DNA from 3 places in the Pseudomonas sp. TMB3-21 genome. Region 3 is predicted to be linked to each of the others. Evidence: riboswitches for the same ligand, from Rfam matches in the RefSeq annotation. Region 3 holds a riboswitch; each other region holds the start of a gene.
The links. A riboswitch is a leader RNA that binds a small molecule or an ion and turns the genes downstream of it on or off. The one in region 3 is predicted to bind cobalamin.
Positions count from the first base shown of each region.

Region 1: another riboswitch for cobalamin. It lies ahead of ACYZTS_RS17740 (ABC transporter substrate-binding protein); the one in region 3 lies ahead of cobW (cobalamin biosynthesis protein CobW).
Region 2: another riboswitch for cobalamin. It lies ahead of cobO (cob(I)yrinic acid a,c-diamide adenosyltransferase); the one in region 3 lies ahead of cobW (cobalamin biosynthesis protein CobW).

Region 1 covers NZ_CM142718.1:3,864,894-3,871,362, forward strand. Annotated here, with positions in the region: gene ACYZTS_RS17725 (MFS transporter) at 1-578, shown strand, start outside; gene ACYZTS_RS17730 (ABC transporter ATP-binding protein) at 638-1,426, opposite strand; gene ACYZTS_RS17735 (FecCD family ABC transporter permease) at 1,423-2,427, opposite strand; gene ACYZTS_RS17740 (ABC transporter substrate-binding protein) at 2,436-3,452, opposite strand; cobalamin riboswitch at 3,574-3,769, opposite strand; gene ACYZTS_RS17745 (chorismate mutase) at 3,832-4,398, opposite strand; gene ACYZTS_RS17750 (GlxA family transcriptional regulator) at 4,556-5,566, shown strand; gene ACYZTS_RS17755 (amidase) at 5,606-6,469, opposite strand, start outside.
Region 2 covers NZ_CM142718.1:5,327,569-5,334,037, forward strand. Annotated here, with positions in the region: gene cbiB (adenosylcobinamide-phosphate synthase CbiB) at 1-756, opposite strand, end outside; gene bluB (5,6-dimethylbenzimidazole synthase) at 753-1,403, opposite strand; gene ACYZTS_RS24220 (cobyrinate a,c-diamide synthase) at 1,400-2,800, opposite strand; gene cobO (cob(I)yrinic acid a,c-diamide adenosyltransferase) at 2,797-3,408, opposite strand; cobalamin riboswitch at 3,490-3,723, opposite strand; gene ACYZTS_RS24230 (hypothetical protein) at 3,879-4,463, shown strand; gene ACYZTS_RS24235 (PQQ-dependent sugar dehydrogenase) at 4,532-5,845, shown strand; gene ACYZTS_RS24240 (O-methyltransferase) at 6,039-6,469, opposite strand, start outside.
Region 3 covers NZ_CM142718.1:4,576,309-4,582,777, forward strand. Annotated here, with positions in the region: gene cobN (cobaltochelatase subunit CobN) at 1-2,275, opposite strand, end outside; gene cobW (cobalamin biosynthesis protein CobW) at 2,279-3,340, opposite strand; cobalamin riboswitch at 3,439-3,652, opposite strand; cobalamin riboswitch at 3,959-4,185, shown strand; gene ACYZTS_RS20770 (CbtB domain-containing protein) at 4,304-4,498, shown strand; gene ACYZTS_RS20775 (CbtA family protein) at 4,510-5,214, shown strand; gene ACYZTS_RS20780 (cobalamin biosynthesis protein) at 5,211-5,624, shown strand; gene cobM (precorrin-4 C(11)-methyltransferase) at 5,707-6,453, shown strand.

The DNA of each region.
Region 1 (6,469 bases), 710 kb from region 3:
AGTTCGACCCGGTGGGTAAGGCCAAATTCACCAGCTCCTGCGACCTCGCCAAGACCCAGTTGGCCAGGAAAGCCATCCCGTACAAGAACGAAGAAGCGCCGGCGGGAACAGTCGCGCAAGTACGGATTGGCGACAGGGTCATCCCGAGCTTCGAAGGCACCGACATGCCGGGCGCCGATTTCAAGGCTCGCAACGACGCCTTCATCGCGACCTTGGGTGGTGCGCTTAAGGAAGCCGGTTACCCGGAGAAAGCCGACCCGGCGAAAACCAACTATCCGATGGTGCTGCTCCTGCTGACCATCCTGGTGATCTATGTGACCATGGTTTACGGGCCAATCGCGGCGTGGCTGGTGGAACTGTTCCCGGCGCGCATTCGCTACACCTCGATGTCGCTGCCGTATCACATCGGTAACGGCTGGTTCGGCGGGTTCCTGCCGACCGTGGCATTCGCGATGGTTGCCGCGACCGGCGACATCTACTACGGCCTGTGGTACCCGATCGTGATCGCCCTGATGACAGCGGTACTCGGGATCTTCTTCCTCCCGGAAACCAAAGACCGCGACATCAACCACTCCTGAAACCAGTGTCTGCCCTTTCCCGTGAGGGGGAGGGCAGCGCTATTTGCTTCACACCGGCTTCAAGCCGGCCTGATCCGCAGAATCTGCGCGCCGTCGAACGGGTCGACCAGGTAGTGCGCCTGCACGCCAAATGTCTCGCGCAAACGGTGGGGCGTCAGCACTTCCAGTGGTTTGCCCAGCGCCACTAGACGCCCGCGTTCGAGCACCGCCAGACGGTCGCAACTCAACGCCTGATTCAGGTCATGCAGGGCGATCAGCGTGGTCACTGGCAACGATTGCACGACTTGCATAATCGCCAGTTGATGCTGGATATCCAGGTGATTGGTCGGCTCGTCAAGCAGCAGAATCTGTGGACGCTGGGCCAGTGCGCGGGCGATGTGCACGCGTTGGCGTTCGCCGCCGGACAGACTGTGCCAGCTGCGTCTTTCAAGATGCGCCGCATCGACATCGCGCAACGCCTGCTGGACGATGGCGTCATCCTCACTCGACCATGGGCGCAAGGCCGACAGCCAGGGCGTGCGGCCGAGGGCGACGGCGTCAAATACGCTGATGGTGTCCAGCGTATCGGCCTGTTGCTCGACCACGGCGAGGGTCTGCGCAATCGCACGTCGCGCCACCGATTTGAGTGTTTTGCCATTGAGGTAGACGGCGCCCCGGCCGGGGATGCGCAAACCGGCCAACAGTTTCAGCAGGGTGGATTTGCCCGAGCCATTGGGCCCGACAATGCCCAGGGTTTCGCCGCGTCGCACCTCCAGATTGACGTTGTGCAAAAGCTCGACGTCGCGAACATGAAACCCCAGGCCTTCACATCGCAACACGGCGTCGCCAACAGACTGCACGGCATTCATCGCGCATTCCTTCGGCCGATCAGAATCAGCGCGAACACCGGCGCGCCGACCAGCGCGGTGATGACGCCCACCGGGATCACCTGGCCTTTGATCAGCGTGCGCGAGAGGATGTCGGCGGCAATCAGGAACACCGCGCCCCCCAGCGCACTGGCCGGCAACAGGCGGGCATGTTGGGTGCCCAACAACAGCCGCGCAGCGTGGGGGATGACCAGCCCGACGAAGCCGATCGAGCCGACAATCGAGACCATCACCGCCGTCACCAGCGCCGCGCAACTGATCAGCAGAAATTGCACGGGACGCACCGCGATGCCTAGCGAGGCGGCCGAGTCGGCACCAAACGTGAAGGCGTCGAGTGTGCGCCGATGCCACAGGCAAACAAGCAAACCGACCAACGCCACTGGAACCGCCAGCCACACTGACGGCCAGCGCACCCCGCTGAGATTGCCCAAGAGCCAGAACATGATGCCGCGCGCCTGTTCGGCGCTGGCCGACTTGGTGATCAGAAACGCGGTCAGCGCATTAAACAACTGCGAGCCGGCGATCCCCGCCAGAATAATCTGCCCGGTTCGCCCCGGCGCACCGCTGGCCCGCGCCAGCAACACCACCACCGCGAAGGCTGCCACCGCGCCGGCAAACGCGCCGACTGACAGCGAAATCAGCCCCGCACCCAAGCCCAGCAGCGTCACCAGCACGGCGCCGGTCGAGGCACCGGCGGAAATGCCCAGCAGATAAGGATCGGCCAACGGGTTGCGCAACAGCGATTGCAGAATCACCCCGCACGTCGCCAGCCCGGCACCACAGGCCGCGGCGACCAGGGCGCGGGTCAGGCGGTAATTCCAGACGATGCCTTCATCGATCGGGTCGAGCACATGACCGGCGGCCCACAGTTTGTTCGCGAGCACCTGAAACACCACGCCCGGCTCAATGGCCGTTTCACCGATGGTCACGCCGGCAATCACTGCCGCCAGTAAGGTCACCAGCGCGAGGACTGTACGCATCAGCATCGCCGTCATTGCCCCAGGTCGTAGCCGTGGATGGCCGTCGCCAGGGTTTCCAGACCCTCGAACATGCGCACACTGGCCTGCATGGCCATCGCATCGAGAATGATGATGCGGTTGTGTTTCACCGCGTCCATGTTGCGGGTGACCGGGTCGCTGCGCAGGAATTCGAGTTTTTTCAGGTGGTCGTCAGCCGGGAAGCGGCGGCGGTCCATGCGCGCGATCACCAGAAAGGTCGGGTTGGCCTTGGCGATGGTTTCCCAGCCCACGGTCGGCCATTCTTCGTCGGATTCCACCACGTTGCGCACGCCCAGGGTGTTGAGCATGAAATCGGGAATGCCTTTGTGTCCGGCAACGTAAGGGTCGATGTCGAGGCTGGCGCTGGAGAACCAGAACAGTGCGCTGGTGTGGCGCAAATCCTTGTTCTGCGCGGCCGTCGCCACCGACTTCGCCAGGCTGGCCTTGAGCGTTGCTATCAGTTGTTGGCCGCGCGCCTGCACGTTGAAAATCTGCGCCAGTTGGCTGATGCTTTTGTACAGGCTGTCAACGCGAAAGGCTTCGAGCCGCGTGCCGTCGGCGCCGACCAGGTTGTCCTTGGCTTCGCAATCGGAGGGTATCAGGTAGGTCGCGATGTTCATCTCATGAAACTGCTCGCGGGTGCCGACCGCGCCTTGCGGCCCGACCATCCATTCCAGCTCGACGGCGACCAGTTGCGGACGCTTGCCGATCACCGCTTCAAAACTCGGTTCGTTGTCGGCCAGACGCTCGATGCGGTCATTGACGGGCTGGTATTGCGCCAACACATTGTTGAACCACAACGAAGTGCCGACCACCTTGTCGCTCAGGCCCATGGCGTAGAGCATCTCGGTGCCGGCCTGGCCAATGGTCACCGCGCGGCTCGGCGCCTGGGCAAACGTCAGCGTGCTGCCGCAGTTTTCCACCGTCAGGGGATAGTGAGTCGGTGCCGCATGGGCGAGGGTGGAAAAACCCAAGGCAGTGACGAGGGTGGCAAGGCGCGACAGCCGCATGACGCAATCTCCGGTTGACCGTACATAAAAGCAGGGTACGGACTGGAAACACATCGTTGATCGCTGCCGTTGTAACTCGGGAACCGGGCGCAAGGATGTCCTTCCCGGACACCCCGCCGGTTAGTGATTTGCTTGGCCGGCAGGTCTCCTGACTGATGCGTCGTCGCCTGGCTCCAGCCTTCCCGGGAATCATCCCAGTGGCAGTTGAGGAGCAGGCTCGGCATCTACAGTTGCGGGGGCAGTTCCGTTTGATGCCATGCAAGGCACCTCGGATTCCCTATTAATCCCATTTGGAAACCGGCGGCGGGCATGGTAGTCGATCGGGCGTCGTAGCGGTCCGGATTTTTTTCAGCGGGTGCGATGTCGAGGAGGCCTGGCGTCAGCGGCCGACGGCACACAGTTCACCGGACGCGCGGATCAGCGCCTGACCGTGCAGTTGATCCTTGATCAACGTTGCGCGGGTCTTGCCCAGCCAGTGCGGGCAATCCGGGTCGGTGCGATACCGCGAAAAAGCCGCATATTGCTGCAACAGACGCTGCTGCAACTGATCCAGTTGCGGGCGAATCTGCTTCTCCAGATCTAGTCGAGGGGTAGGGGGCGCCTTGCCCGCTGCCTGCCATTGCGCAAGTCGCCCGTATTGCACCACTTTGCTGGCCTCAATCTGCGCGGCGATCAGGTCGGCGAACTCGTCCGCGTTGACCTTGTTCTGCGTGGCCTGCCTGCGTGCATCGGCGATGACCAGCGCCTCCCGCGCGTTGTCCTGGATCGGCTTGCCGCTGTCCCACTTGGCCAACGCCGCCAGATCGCCGATGTTCAGGCGTTCGTACATGGTCGCCAGCAGCGGTTGCAGACTGTCGGGTGCCGGCGAAGGCGTGGCGGCGTGTCCGGCGCCCGCGAACAGAGCGAGCAGGGCGGCGAGCAGCGGCAAACGGGAAGAGCGGCACATAAGCAAACCTCTTGGATCGCGCGGTCATGGTTATGTACCACAGGTGCGAGGGGGCATGTATCAGGATTGATATATTTGTCGAAGATCTACGGTTAGCATGGCGTTTCATCAGCGCACCTGACGCCAGGTTCATCAACGCAGCCGAGTGAGTCGCACCTTGACCGAAAGACGTCAATTCAGCGGTGGCATGAAGGGCAAAAACCTCCGCTATCTGAATGAGCCATCTCAGCCGGCTCGGATCACCCGCACCGGTTTCCTGCTGCTTGAGCATTTCTCCCTGCCCGCATTCACCCAAGCGCTGGACACGATCGTCACGGCCAATCTGCTGCGCCCGGGTTTGTTCTCATCGCGCACCTTCGGCCTGCATGACGGCGAGGTCATCAGCGACCTCGGTCTGGTGATCCGCCCCGACGGGCGCATCGATACATCGGCAATCCATGACCTCGATCTGTTGGTGATTTGCGGCGGCTACCGCACCGAACTGAACGCCGGCGATGAACTCAACTACTTGCTGCGGCTGGCGGCGGATCACGGCGTTATCCTTGCCGGCCTGTGGAACGGCGCGTGGTTTCTCGGCAGCGCGGGGGTGCTCGATGGCTACCGCTGTGCGATTCACCCCGAGCACCGTCCGGCACTGGCGGAAATTTCCAAAGCCACCCATGTCACCAGCGAACCTTATGTGATCGATCGAGACCGGCTTACCGCGTCCAGCCCTTCGGGGGCTTTTCACATGGCGCTGGACTGGATCAAGGGCTTGCACGACAAGGCGCTGGTTGAAGGCATCGAGGATATTCTGGCGTTCGAGGAATCGCGCTATCGGCGCATCAAGCTGGCGGAAAATGTCTGCGTCAGTGCACCGCTGCGAGAAGTGGTGAAGCTGATGGACGCCAACCTTGAAGAACCGCTGGAACTGGAGCAGTTGGCGATTTACGCCGGTCGTTCACGCCGCCAGCTGGAGCGTTTGTTCAAGGAACAACTGGGTACCACGCCGCAACGCTATTACATGGAGCTGCGCATCACCGAGGCCCGGCGGTTACTGCAGCACACGGAACTGTCCCAGGTGGACGTACTGGTGGCTTGTGGCTTTGTGTCGCCCAGCCACTTCAGTAAATGCTACAGCGCCTATTTCGGCTATCGGCCGTCCAAGGAAAAGCGTCTGGTCAAGTAGCCTTGGAGAGGCGGGACTGAATGCTCCAGTCCCGATTTTTCAGCGGGCAGACAGCGGCGGAGTGCGCGGCGGGATCAGGCGTTTTGACCCTGTCGATTCGAATGCCGAGGCGAAGCGCAACAGGTTGGAATCGTCGTAGGCGCGCCCGGCAAATGTCAGCCCGACCGGCATGCCGATATCTGCCATCACGCCCATCGGCACCGTCACCGTGGGCACGCCGAGATGACGGATGGCGAGGTTGCCGTTGGCCACCCAGACGCCGTTGCTCCAGGCAATATCGGCCGACGCTGGCTCGATATCGGCATTGGCCGGTGCGACGTCTGCGACGGTCGGGAACAGCACCGCATCCAGGCCCAGTTCATCCATCCAGTCCTCAAGGTCGATGCGCCGGGTTTGCTCGAGCCCGCGCAAGCCGTCCGCCACCGTGCTGATTTCATTCCACGGCGTGATGCCGCGTTCAGCCATGCGCACGTATTCGTCCATGCCGGCGACGAGATCGCCTTCACGGTTGGGCAGGGTGCCGGGGTCGTGCGGGAAAATCAGCGGGCCGTCGACATCCACAAGGCGGTTCAGCTGCGGATCGCCGTTGGCTTGCAGAAAATCATCGAAGGCCCAGGCGGTCAGGTCCCACAATTCGTGGTGGAGAAATTCCTTGGACACCAGGCCTCGCGTGAACACCGTCGGTGCGCCTGGACGATCGCCTTCGCAATTGGAGACCAGCGGGAAGTCGACGTCGATCACTTGCGCGCCGGCAGCTTCGAGCGCGTGTCGGGCCTCTTGCCAAAGGGCGATGACCGAAGGCCGCGTGTTGATCCGTTGGCCCGTTGGCCCGCCAATGCCGGGCGCCTGCGCGGTGCCTGCGTCGGGGTCGGCGTTGATGTACATGCGCGGTATGCCGAAGCG
Region 2 (6,469 bases), 750 kb from region 3:
CGCCCCGCCCAGTTCGACCCCCAATGCACCGGCGCCTGCGGCCATCACCGGACCGGCATTCGGACTGTCCCACTGCGGCGCTTGGGTGCGCCAGCATTTCAGCGCGAGTCGGGTTTTACCCAGCAGTGCGTAGGTCAACGCCACCAGGCGGGCAGGAATGTAGTTGAGCACGTCGTCGATCTTCGCGGCCGCCCAGCCGAAGCGCTCGAAGCGTTCGTTGCGATAACCCCACATCGCATCAAGCGTATTGCTCAAGCGATACAGCACCACGCCGGGTGCACCGGCCACGGCAAACCAGAACAGTGCGGCGAACACCGCGTCGCTGCCATTTTCCAGGACCGACTCGGTGGCGGCGCGGGCGACTTCGGTTTTATCCAGCTCGCTGGTCTGGCGGCTGACCAGATAACCGACCCGCCTGCGCGCTTCATCGAGGTCATCGCTGCGCAACGCTTTCGCGACCGGCTCGACATGCTCACCAAGGCTGCGCATGCCGAGCGCGCAATACAGCAGCGCAATTTCGATCATCCAGCCGATGTAAGGCGCCCAGGAAAACGCCGTGGCCAGCAACGTCAGCGGCACCACTGCGATCACCCACGCGGTAACGCCATGACTGCGCCAGCCGCGACCTTCACCGTTGAAACGGCGCTCGATGCGATCGGCAAAACGGCCGAACGCCACCAGCGGATGCCAGCGTTTCGGTTCGCCCAGCAGCGCATCCAGCGCAACCGCGGCGACACTCAATAACGCCACACTCATTGCCCCACTCCCCAATAATTTTCATAGAGCATTTCGCTCAGCGGACGCGCTTGCGCCCAGCCTTCGAGTACCAGCATCGGCGCCGGATAGAATGCCTCGACCGGGCCCAGGCAAATCACCGCCAGCGGTTTCGCGCCGGCCGGCATGCCCAGCAGATCCGCCAGTGCCTGCGGCTCGAACAAGGACACCCAGCCCATGCCCAACCCTTCGGCACGGGACGCCAGCCACAGGTTCTGGATTGCGCAGGACAGCGAGGCCATGTCCATTTCCGGCAGCGTGCGACGGCCGAATATGTGTCGCTCGCGGTCGTCCATCAGCGCCGCGACCAGTACTTCGGCGCAGTCATTAATACCTTCGACTTTGAGTTTCATGAAGTCGTCGCTGCGCTCGCCGAGGGCTTCGGCGGTGCGGATGCGCTCTGCTTCTACCAGTTGGCGGATCTCACCGCGCAACGCTTTATCGCTGATGCGGATGAAGCGCCAGGGCTGCATCAGGCCGACGCTTGGCGCGTGATGAGCGGCTTCGAGCAGGCGTTGCAGGAGTTCGGGCTCGACGGTGCCGCCGGTGAAATGGCGCATGTCGCGGCGTTCGGCGATGGCTTTGTAGACGGCCTCGCGCTCTGCCTGAGTGAAGGCGTTGTCGCTCATGGCCCCTTCGCGAGCAGGCTCGCTCCTACAGTGGAACGAGTTTCTTCAGGCAACATATCTTCAACTGTGAGAGCGAGCCTGCTCGCGAAGGCGTCCTTAAGGTCGGGCGCGAACAACGCGGCAGCCGCTGAAAGATTCGACGGAAAATAAAAGTGCACGTACGAAGCCGTCATTCGCCCTTCGCGGTACACCGCCTCCGCCCCGCGCCCGCCATTGGGGCTCAGCCCGCGGGCAATCGGCTCAAGTTCGGTGGAGGTCAGCGAGTGATGGTAGGTGTGGCCACGCAAGAGGCCTTCCGGCAGCTCGACCGCTTGCAAGGCCAGCGCGGCGAGGCGCTTTTGCATCACCGCATCGCCGCGCAGTAACCCGACCAGTTCAGCGCGAGTGCCTTCGACATCGGTCAGCGAGTCGAGCAGATACAACATGCCGCCACATTCGGCCAGCAGCGGTTTGCCCGCCGCGTGATGGGCGCGAATGGCCTCCAGCATCGAGGTGTTCTGCGACAACGCTACATGGTGCAATTCCGGGTAGCCACCGGGCAGATAAAGGCTGTCCGCTTCGGGCAGATCGGCATCTCGGATCGGCGAGAAAAACAGCAGCTCGGCGCCCATGGCCCGCAGCACATCCAGGCTTGCACCGTAGGTGAACGCAAACGCTTCGTCATGCGCCACCGCAATCCGCACGCCGGCCAGCAATGGCTCGACAGCGATAACGTCTGGCGCGGCGAATTCCACCAGCGGTGGCAGCGCCACTTCGCAACTGCTGGCCAGCGCGTTGGCCGCCGCATCGAGGCGCACATCGAGATCGTTCAATTCACTGGCCTGGACCAGGCCGAGATGGCGACTTGGCAATTCGATCCCGGTCTCGCGGGACAAAGCGCCGTACCAGCGCAAACCTTCGGTCAGACTGCCTTCCAGCAATTGCGCGTGACGCAGGGTGCCGACGCGATTGGCCAGGACGCCGGCGAACGGCAGATCCGGCTGGTATTTCGCCAGCCCTAACGCCAGGGCACCGAAGGTCTGCGCCATCGCCGTGCCGTCAATGACGGCGAGCACCGGCACACCAAAGTGTCGCGCCAGGTCGGCGCTGGACGGCGTACCGTCGAATAGCCCCATGACGCCTTCGATCAGAATCAGGTCGGCTTCGGCGGCGGCTTCCCACAACAGTCGGCGACTTTCTTGCTCGCCAACCATCCACATGTCCAATTGATACACCGGCGCGCCGCTGGCGCGTTCGAGAATCATCGGGTCGAGAAAGTCCGGTCCGCATTTGAACACGCGTACCGTGCGCCCCTGATTGCGGTGCAACCGGGCCAGCGCGGCGGTGACGGTGGTCTTGCCTTGGCCGGAAGCCGGCGCGGCAATCAATACCGCCGGGCAATGACGTGGCTGGTTCACAGCTCTACGCCTTTTTGCGCTTTGATCCCGGCCTGGAAAGCATGTTTGATCACACCCATTTCAGTGACGGTGTCGGCCAGTTCGATCATCTCCGGTTTTGCACCCCGACCGGTGACCACTACGTGTTGCATCGGTGGTCGCGCTTGCAGGTCGCTGAGCACCTGATCGAGATCGAGGTAGCCATGCTTCAGCGCGATGTTCAATTCGTCGAGCACCACCAGGCCAATCGACGGATCGCGCAGCAGTTCGCAAGAGACTTCCCACGCGGCTTCGGCGGCGGCGATGTCCCGCTGGCGGTCCTGGGTTTCCCAAGTGAAGCCCTCGCCCATCACATGAAAGCGGACCTGTTCCGGGAAGCGCCGGAAGAACATTTCCTCACCGGTACAGTTGCGCCCCTTGATGAACTGCACCACGCCGCACTGCATGCCGTGGCCCATCGACCGTGCGAGCATGCCGAACGCCGAACTGCTTTTGCCTTTGCCATTGCCGGTCAGCACCAGCAGCAGGCCGCATTCGTTGGGGGAATTGGCGATGCGTTCGTCGATCACGGCTTTTTTGCGCAACATGCGCGCCAGATGACGTTCGTCACGATCAGGGTAATCGGTCATGGGGGAGCTCTCCGTTGAGACTGGATAACGGCGGGCAGACACAAGAATAGACGGCAAAAAGCCTGGCATCGCCCACCGTGATGCCGTTGGATGAATCAGGCCGGTCTCCGGGCTCATGAGCGGCGTTCGCCTGACTGCGCGCCTTCCCATGTCGACAATCGACACAGTGGCTCAAGACGCAGTGTTTACTCATTTACCGTTGCGGGGGCAGCGCCGGGATTGTGGCTTCCCATGTACTGGAAGAGCGCACTCACCGGTTTCCCTGTTTCACCCTGTCGGCCACGGCCACAGAGCACCTGAAACAAGCGGCGAAGGTTAGAGGGTTGGGGGTGGAGCGTCAATTGAAGCCGGGAGGCAGCGGGGTAAATAACTTACGTCGATCCATTTGCTGTCGCCGATCTTGTGCCACACTTCAAGCAGTGATATCAAAGAGCCACATCTGCCACATTACAATAACAAGGGTGAGCCACATGCAAGGCATGATCATCAGCAATCCAAAGCTGGAATTCCTGCGCCCGGCGCTCGAACGCTGGTTCGATTGCATCGACCGTTTCAACGCCGTGCGCGGCGATAACGAAACGCCTTACTGGCATGACGAAAAAGCCAACCTCAGCGTGCTCTCGGCCGCTGCGTGGATGGCGGAAATGGTCACGCTGCAGCAAACACCGACCCGCAAACAGAATGAAGAAGGTGAACGCAACGCTCGCGCCGACTTGCTGATTGCCACCAGCGAAGAGCGTGCCTTCATTCAGGCCTCACAACGCTGGCCGAAGGTCAACAGCTTGAACCTGACACAGGCATTGGCCGATATCACCAGCGAGGCGAGGAAAATCAGCTACGCCAGCGATCTGAAACTCGGCTGCCTGTTCGTAGCGCCGCAAAAATCCCAGCACAGCGCCACCCCGGAAGAGCTCCAGGACATGGTCGACGATTTGCAGAAGGAACACACCTGCGCCGTCGCCTGGTATTTCCCGTACGCCTACCGCAAGTTGCACAATGAGGCCGGCAACTATCACCCCGGCATCGCCCTGCTCCTCAAGGAAGCGCGTGGCTGATCGGTTGAACCATCGCGGGTTTGCGCTTCTCTACTGATCAAGCCACTGCATTCATAGGGAAGATCAGCATGCGCAAGCCCCAACTCGCTCTCGTCATCGTACTCGCCGGAGGGCTTGCGGCCTGCGGCGAAACCTCCACGCTGCAGGTGTCCGATGGCACCGGGCCATCGCCAAAATTGCCGGAACCGAACAAGACCCTGATACCGACTGTGAACATCGCGCCCGCGATCGGGTGGCCCGAAGGAGCCAAACCGGTTCCGGCAGCGGGAACCCAAGTCGCGGCGTTTGCCGAAGGCCTGGATCACCCGCGCTGGCTCTACGTGCTGCCCAATGGCGACGTACTGGTGGCCGAAACCAATGCACCGTCCAAGCCTGACGACAGCAAAGGCATCAAAGGCTGGGTCACCGAGAAAGTCATGGGCCGCGCCGGTGCCGGCGTGCCCAGCGCGAATCGAATCTCTCTGTTGCGCGATGCCGATCACGATGGCGTTGCCGAAACACGCACGGTGTTTCTGGAAAACCTCAGCTCTCCTTTTGGCATGACGCTGGTTGGTACTGACCTGTACGTCGCGGACACGGATCGCTTGCTGCGTTTCCATTACGAAGCGGGCGAGACGGCGATCAAGTCGCAGCCGATCAAAATCGTCGATTTGCCGGGCGGCAAGTTGAATCATCACTGGACCAAGAATGTCATCGCCAGCAAGGACGGCAGCAAGTTGTACGTGACGGTGGGTTCCAACAGCAATGTCGGCGAGAACGGCATGGATCAGGAAGAAGGTCGCGCGGCGATTTGGGAAGTTGATCGGGCCACGGGCAACCATCGGATTTTCGCTTCCGGCATTCGCAATCCGAACGGTTTGGCCTGGGAGCCACAGAGCGGCGCGTTGTGGACGGCGGTGAATGAGCGGGATGAGATCGGCAGCGATCTGGTCCCGGATTACATCACTTCGGTGAAGGACGGAGGATTCTACGGCTGGCCTTATAGCTATTACGGCCAGCATGTGGATGTGCGCGTGACACCGCAGAATCCTGATTTAGTGGCCAAGGCGATCGCCCCGGATTATGCGGTTGGCCCGCATACAGCTTCGCTGGGTTTGACGTTTGCAGAGGGCAACGAGCTGCCGGCGCAGTTCAAGGAAGGCGCTTTCATCGGTCAGCATGGTTCTTGGAACCGCAAGCCGCACAGTGGCTACAAGGTGATTTTCGTGCCGTTTGCTGCGGGCAAACCGACCGGGCAGCCAATTGATGTGCTGACCGGTTTTCTTAATGACGATGAGAAAGCCATGGGCCGGCCGGTGGGCGTAGTGGTGGATCAGCAGGGCGGGCTGTTGGTAGCGGATGATGTGGGGAATAAGGTTTGGCGGGTGTCGGCGGCCAAGTAACTCGGTGTGCGCCATAGCATAAAACCGTAGAAGCCTGCGTCCGGCTCGGGCCGCGATCAGACGCAGGCTGCGCCAGTTGTCACAGGTCATTCTTGTGGGAGCTGGCCTGCCAGCGATGGCGTCAGTAGCGCACCATCAATGCCAGCATTCAGTCCGCTCTCGCGAGCAGACTCGCTAACACAGGCGCTGCGCTCTACCGCTTCCGGCACAACGTCAAACCATCGCCCAGCGGCAACAGTGACAAATCAACCCGCGCATCATTCTTCAAAGCCAGATTGAGCGCCTGAATGGCGCGGGTGTCCGCACTCTCGGGATTCGCTTCAAGCACTCTCCCGCTCCACAGCGTATTGTCGAATATCGCCAGACCGCCGACGCGCAGCAAGCGCAACGCGTGTTCCAGGTAGCTTGGGTAATTGGCTTTGTCGGCGTCGATGAAGATCAGATCGAAATGCTCGGGCTTGTCGATCTGACCCAGCGTTTGCAGCGCCGGCGCGAGGCGTAGGTCGATTCGAGCGTCCAGTCCGGCTTCCTGCCAGTAACGCTCCGCGATGTCGTTGTAATCCCCTGGCATGTCACAGCAAATCAGCGAGCCGTCCTCCGGCAGCGCTGCCGCCATGCACAGCG
Region 3 (6,469 bases):
GGCGCGGCCCAGGCCACGGCTCGGCCAACGCACACTCCAGCGGATCGAATCCCAACTCAAACGCCTTGGCCAGCGCACGCAATAAACTCGACTGCGCGCCGCGCCCATCACCACGGGGTATGCGCAGCAACGCCAGCAACGTATCAATGCGCAGACGCCCGCTCGGTGACTCGCCGAAAATGTGCAAGCCATCGCGGATTTGCGACTCTTTCAAATCGCACAGATAGGTATCCAGACGCGGCAGCCAGATCGCCGCATCGGCATCACTGTCCAGCTTCTCGTCCAGTTGCAATTCGCGATCGATGTGCGTGTCGCGCACCAGTTGCAGAATGTCGCGCTGCAACTCGCGGGCACGGCGCGGATCGAGCAGTTGCGCCTCGTAATATTCGTCTGCCAACAGTTCGAGGTTGCGCAGTGGCCCATAGGTTTCTGCGCGAGTCAGCGGCGGCATCAGGTGGTCGATGATGACTGCTTGCGTGCGCCGCTTGGCCTGCGCGCCCTCGCCCGGATCGTTGACGATAAAGGGATAAATGTTCGGCATCGGCCCGAGCAACGCATCCGGCCAGCAGTGCTCCGAGAGCCCGACACCCTTGCCCGGCAGCCATTCGAGGTTGCCATGCTTGCCGACATGGATTACCGCGTGGGCACCGTAGGTGTTTCGCAGCCAGAAATAGAACGCCAGATAACCATGTGGTGGCACCAGATCAGGGTCGTGATACACCGCACTCGGGTCGACCTGATAACCGCGCGCTGGCTGGATCCCGACGAAGGTCAGGCCAAAGCGCAGCCCGGCGATCATCATCCGTCCGCCACGGTACATCGGATCGCTGTCCGGCGGCCCCCAGCGTTCCAGCACGGCTTGGCGATTGGCCTGCGGCAACGCGTCGAACATCTGCAGGTAGTCATCAAGCGGAAGGCTTTGATGACAAGGACGCTGGTCGAGGGTGTCGAGGTCATTGCTGACGCCGCCGAGCAATTGCTGGATCAACGCGGTGCCACTGTCCGGCAGTTCGGCCGGCAGCGGGTAACCTTGCTGATGCAACGCCCGCAGGATATTCAGTGCTGCGGCCGGGGTGTCGAGACCGACGCCATTGCCGATGCGTCCGTCGCGGGTCGGGTAGTTGGCGAGGATCAGGGCGATGCGTTTTTCCGTGTTGGGTACACGCGCCAGATCAACCCAGCGCCGCGCCAGTTCAGCGACAAAATCCATGCGTTCGGGCTGGGCTCGATAGCACACGACGTCCGACTGACTGCGCTCGCTGCGCCACGCCAGATCCTTGAAACTGATCGGGCGGCTGATGATTCGCCCGTCCAGTTCCGGCAGCGCAATGTGCATCGCCAGGTCACGGGGGCCAAGGCCCTGCTCGCTGGCGCGCCAGCCGGGCTCGTTGTCCTGCGCACAAATCGCCTGAATAACCGGAATATTGCGGCGAAAGGGTCGCAAATGCGGCGCTTCAGGGCTGGACTGGGCGAAACCGGTGGTGTTGAGAATGACACTGGCGCCAACCTCATCAAGCCAGTCCTCGACCACCGTCAGGCAGCCGGGTTCTTTCAGACTGGCCACGGCAATCGGCAACGGATTGAAGCCGGCCGCTTGCAGGCGCTGGCAAAAGACATCGATGAACGCAGTGTTCGCGGCCTGCAAGTGCGAGCGATAAAACAGCACCGCCGCCACGGCTTGACCGGGCTGCCATTCGCCTTGCCAGTCACTCAGGTTCGCAGGGCTTTTGCGCGGATGGTAGATCGCGGTGCGTGGCAGGGTTTGTGGCTCGGCCCAGGCGTAATCGCGACCGAGCCAACCGCTCGCCAGGCAATGAAAGAAGTTCAGCGCATTGTTCATTCCGCCCTGACGCAGAAACTGCCAGAGGCGATCGCGATCTTCCGCATTCACGGTGCTGAGGTCGCTAAGCTCCGGGTCCGGGCGATCATCACCCGGCACCAGAATCAGCTGCACGCCGCGCGCGGCCAGCTCGACCAGGCGCTCGACGCCGTAACGCCAATAGCCGATGCCGCCGTGCAGGGAAATCAGAATGACCTTGGCGTGGCGCAATACATCGTCGACGTACAAATCCACCGACGCATGATTTTGCACCTGCATCGGATTGGCCAAGCGAACGCTCGGGTAATCATCGGGCAATTGCTGCGCCGCTTCCGCGAGCAACGCGAGGCTGGAATCGCCGCTGCACAAGATCACCAGCTCGGCGGGCGTCTGGCCGAGGTCGGCAATATTGTCATCCGAAACAAAGCCGCCGGGCTGGGTCCTGAGCAGGTGCATGGCTTAAGCGCTGAGCGCGGCGCGCAGTTGCGCTTCAAGCAACGCGGCGTCGAGCTCCTGACCGATCAGCACCAGGCGCGTGGTGCGCGCTTCATCGGCTCCCCACTGACGGTCGAAATGCTTGTCGAACCGCGTACCCACGCCCTGAATCAGCAGGCGCATCGGTTTGTTCGGGATCGCCGCGAACCCTTTCACGCGCAGAATGCCGTGCTTGACCACCAGTTGCGTCAGCGCATCCAGCAGCAGGCTTTCGTCGGCTTGCGGCAGTTCGATGGAGATGGAGTCGAAGGCATCGTGGTCGTGATCGTCTTCACCTTCATGGTGATGATCGTGATGGCTGTGGCGGCTGTCGATGTGTTCTTCGGAACCGGCGCCGAGGCCGATCAGTACGTCCAGTGGCACGCGGCCGCTGCTGGCTTCGATGACCTTGACGGCGGGCGGCAGTTCTTCGGCGACTTCCAGGCGCACGCGGGCAAGGTCTTCGGGGCTGATCAGATCGGACTTGTTGAGGATCACCAGGTCGGCACTCGCCAGTTGATCGGCGAACAACTCATGCAGCGGCGATTCGTGGTCCAGATTCGGGTCGAGTTTGCGCTGGGCATCCACCTGATCCGGGAACGCCGCGAAAGTGCCGGCGGCAACGGCCGGGCTGTCGACCACGGTGATCACCGCGTCAACCGTGCAGGCGCTGCGGATTTCCGGCCACTGGAAGGCTTGCACCAAGGGTTTCGGCAGGGCCAGGCCCGAGGTTTCGATGAGGATGTGATCAAGGTCGCCGCGACGGGCAACCAGCTCACGCATCACCGGGAAAAATTCTTCCTGAACGGTGCAGCACAGGCAGCCGTTGGCCAGTTCATAGACGCGGCCGTTGGCTTCCTCTTCAGTGCAGCCGATCGAACATTGCTTGAGGATTTCGCCGTCGATGCCCAGCTCGCCAAACTCGTTGACGATCACCGCGATACGACGCCCCTGAGCATTGTCGAGCATGTGCCGCAGCAAGGTGGTTTTGCCCGAGCCGAGGAAACCGGTAACGATGGTGACGGGAAGTTTGGCCAGTGTTTTCATCGGATGCCCTATCGCAAGGTGGCGGGCATACGGGACGACAATCGCTGCGACAGACGCGCGCGGAAGAGTTCGCCACCGGATCACCCCGCCCGGTTGTAGTGAGAATCTGTGTCGAGGCAGGTCTCCTGGCTGACGGTGTGCCGGCCGTTGGGCCTGGCATTCGCTGCGCCTTCCCGCGGATCCGTAGGACAGGATCTGCAGTGGCGTGGCAGCAAACAGCACCGTTCACAGTTGCGGGGGCAGCCGCGGCATTGACCGCGTTCCCTTCTTAGCTTCGGCAAGTGCCGAAGAACCTCGAAGGCGCAAGGCTACGCATCGCGTGGGAGCGGGTCAATGTCCGGGAGTCGTCGCCGACGATTGTGGTCAGGGGACTTGCTTTTATTGAAGGGCTTGCCTGTGATGAGGATTTTCCTGTGGCGAGGGGGCTTGCCCCCGTTCGGCGGCGAAGCCGTCGTCAGACCTGCTCGCGCGGTATTTCTGGAAGAATGATGGGGTCGCTTCGCAACCCAACGGGGGCAAGCCCCCTCGCCACAGGCAAATCTCCTTACCACAGGCAAGCCCCCTCGGCACAAAGATGAGAACCCATGCTAATTGACGCCAAACCCCCGCCCATGCTCTCCTACACGCTTTGTTACGGGTGCCCTTCACAGGGTGAAACGGGAAACCGGTGAATCATGTGCTTTACTCAAGGCCATGTCAGTCCGGTGCTGCCCCCGCAACGGTAAGCGAGCGAAGCGTCAGATCCACTGTGTCGGGTTATCGACATGGGAAGGTGGTGCTTGCAGGTTTCGGCTGACGCCAAACCCCTCGTGAGCCCGGAGACCGGCCCGCAACACACAGTGATCGTTTCGTTCGCTGAATGACAAACCCGCGGTGGGCGGGCGCTGTTCGAACCTCTGCGTGCCTGATCCGCAGGGATTTCATGCGCTCTATTCACCCGCTGACAGACCAGAGGGAAGCGCCATGTCGACCATCAGCAGCACCGGCAGCACTGCCGATAAAAGCACCACCACAACCCTGACCCAACGCCTGACTGCTGCCGTATGTGCATCGATCCTTGGTGTGTCCCTGGTGTATTTCGCCGGTTTCTCGCACATTGAAGCGGTCCACAACGCCGCGCACGATACCCGTCACAGCGCTGCCTTCCCGTGCCATTGAGACCTGCCGACATGATCAAGCGTATCGCGCAAACCGCAGGTTTCTCCGGGCTGCTGGCCGCCCTGTTGCTGACACTGCTACAAAGCTTCTGGGTTTCGCCGCTGATTACCCAGGCCGAGACCTACGAAAAATCCGAACCGGCTGCCGTTGAACTTCACGAGCACGCTGCCGGTGCGGCCGCACACAGCCACGATGGCGAAGCATGGGAACCGCAAGATGGCTGGCAGCGCGTGCTGGCCACCACCGGTGGCAACCTCGTAGTGGCCGTCGGTTTCGCCTTGATGCTCGCCGGTCTTTACACCCTGCGCGCGCCGACCAAAACCGCTCAGGGCCTGCTCTGGGGTCTGGCCGGTTACGCGACCTTCGTGCTGGCGCCGACACTGGGCCTGCCACCTGAGTTGCCGGGCACGGCCGCCGCCGATCTGGCCCAGCGCCAGGTCTGGTGGATCTGCACGGCCGCTTCCACCGCAGTCGGCATCGCCTTGATCGTGTTCAGCCGTCATTGGTTGATGAAGGTTCTGGGCGTGGCAATCCTCGCCGTCCCGCACGTGATCGGCGCACCGCAGCCGGAAGTACATTCGATGCTCGCCCCGCAAGCGCTGGAATCACAGTTCAAAATCGCTTCGCAGTTGACCAACATCGCCTTCTGGCTGGCCCTGGGCCTGATCAGTGCATGGTTGTTCCGCCGTAAAAGCGCTGGTCAATACGACGCATGACAGATGCCAGCGCAGCGCCGACATTAGTGATCGGCCTGGGCTGCCAGCGCGGCTGCCCGGCCAGCACGTTGCGGGCCCTGCTCGATCAGGCCCTGCAAGCGCATCAGATCGGGCTTCATCAGATCAAGGCCCTGGCCAGTATCGATTTGAAGCGTGAGGAAGCGGGCCTGACAGAACTGGCTGAACAGCTGGCGTTGCCCTTGACGTATTTCAGCAGCGAACAACTGGCCGGTTATCAGCTGCAACTCAGCCACCGCTCAGACATCGCGTTCGAGCGCACCGGCTGTTATGGCGTAGCGGAAAGCGCAGCGCTGGCGCTGGCCGAGCAGTTGAACCAGGCGCCGGCGAAATTGCTGATATGTCGGCAGAAATACGCCCAAGCCACACTCGCTTTGGCCTCCACAGCGTAGTAACCCCGATTACTTCCATCTTTGATCATGAGCAAACTTCATCTGAAGCGTTGCCCAGCCTTCTTTCTGACAGGAACCGACGATGACCGTCTACTTCATTGGCGCAGGTCCCGGCGATCCGGAATTGATCACGGTCAAGGGCCAACGGCTGATCCGCAGTTGCCCGGTGATCATCTACGCCGGCTCGCTGGTCCCGGCCGCTGTCCTCGAAGGCCATCAGGCGGAACACGTGATAAACAGCGCCGAGTTGCATCTAGAACAGATCATCGAACTGATCAAGAGCGCGCATGCCAAGGGTCAGAATGTGGCGCGCGTGCATTCCGGCGACCCAAGCCTGTACGGCGCCATCGGCGAGCAGATTCGCTACCTGCGCGAGCACGACATCCCGTTTGAAATCATTCCCGGCGTGACCGCGACAGCAGCGTGCGCGGCGCTGTTGGGGGCTGAACTGACGCTGCCGAACGTCTCGCAAAGCGTGATTCTGACGCGGTATGCCGACAAGACCGCGATGCCCGCCGGTGAAGAACTGGGCAATCTTGCGCAGCATGGCGCGACCATGGCGATCCATCTGGGGGTCAATCACCTTGATAAAATTTTGCTGGAATTGCTGCCGCATTACGGCGCTGACTGCCCTATCGCAGTGATCCACCGGGCGACGTGGCCGGATCAGGATTGGGTGGTGGGCACGCTGGCGGATATTGCCGAGAAAGTTGCAGCCAAGGGATTTCGCCGCACAGCGTTGATTCTGGTAGGCCGGGTATTGGGCAGTGATCAGTTCAGCGAGTCCTCGCTGTACCGTGCCGGGCATGCGCATCTATATCGCCCCTGAGCGCTTGCCACTCGTT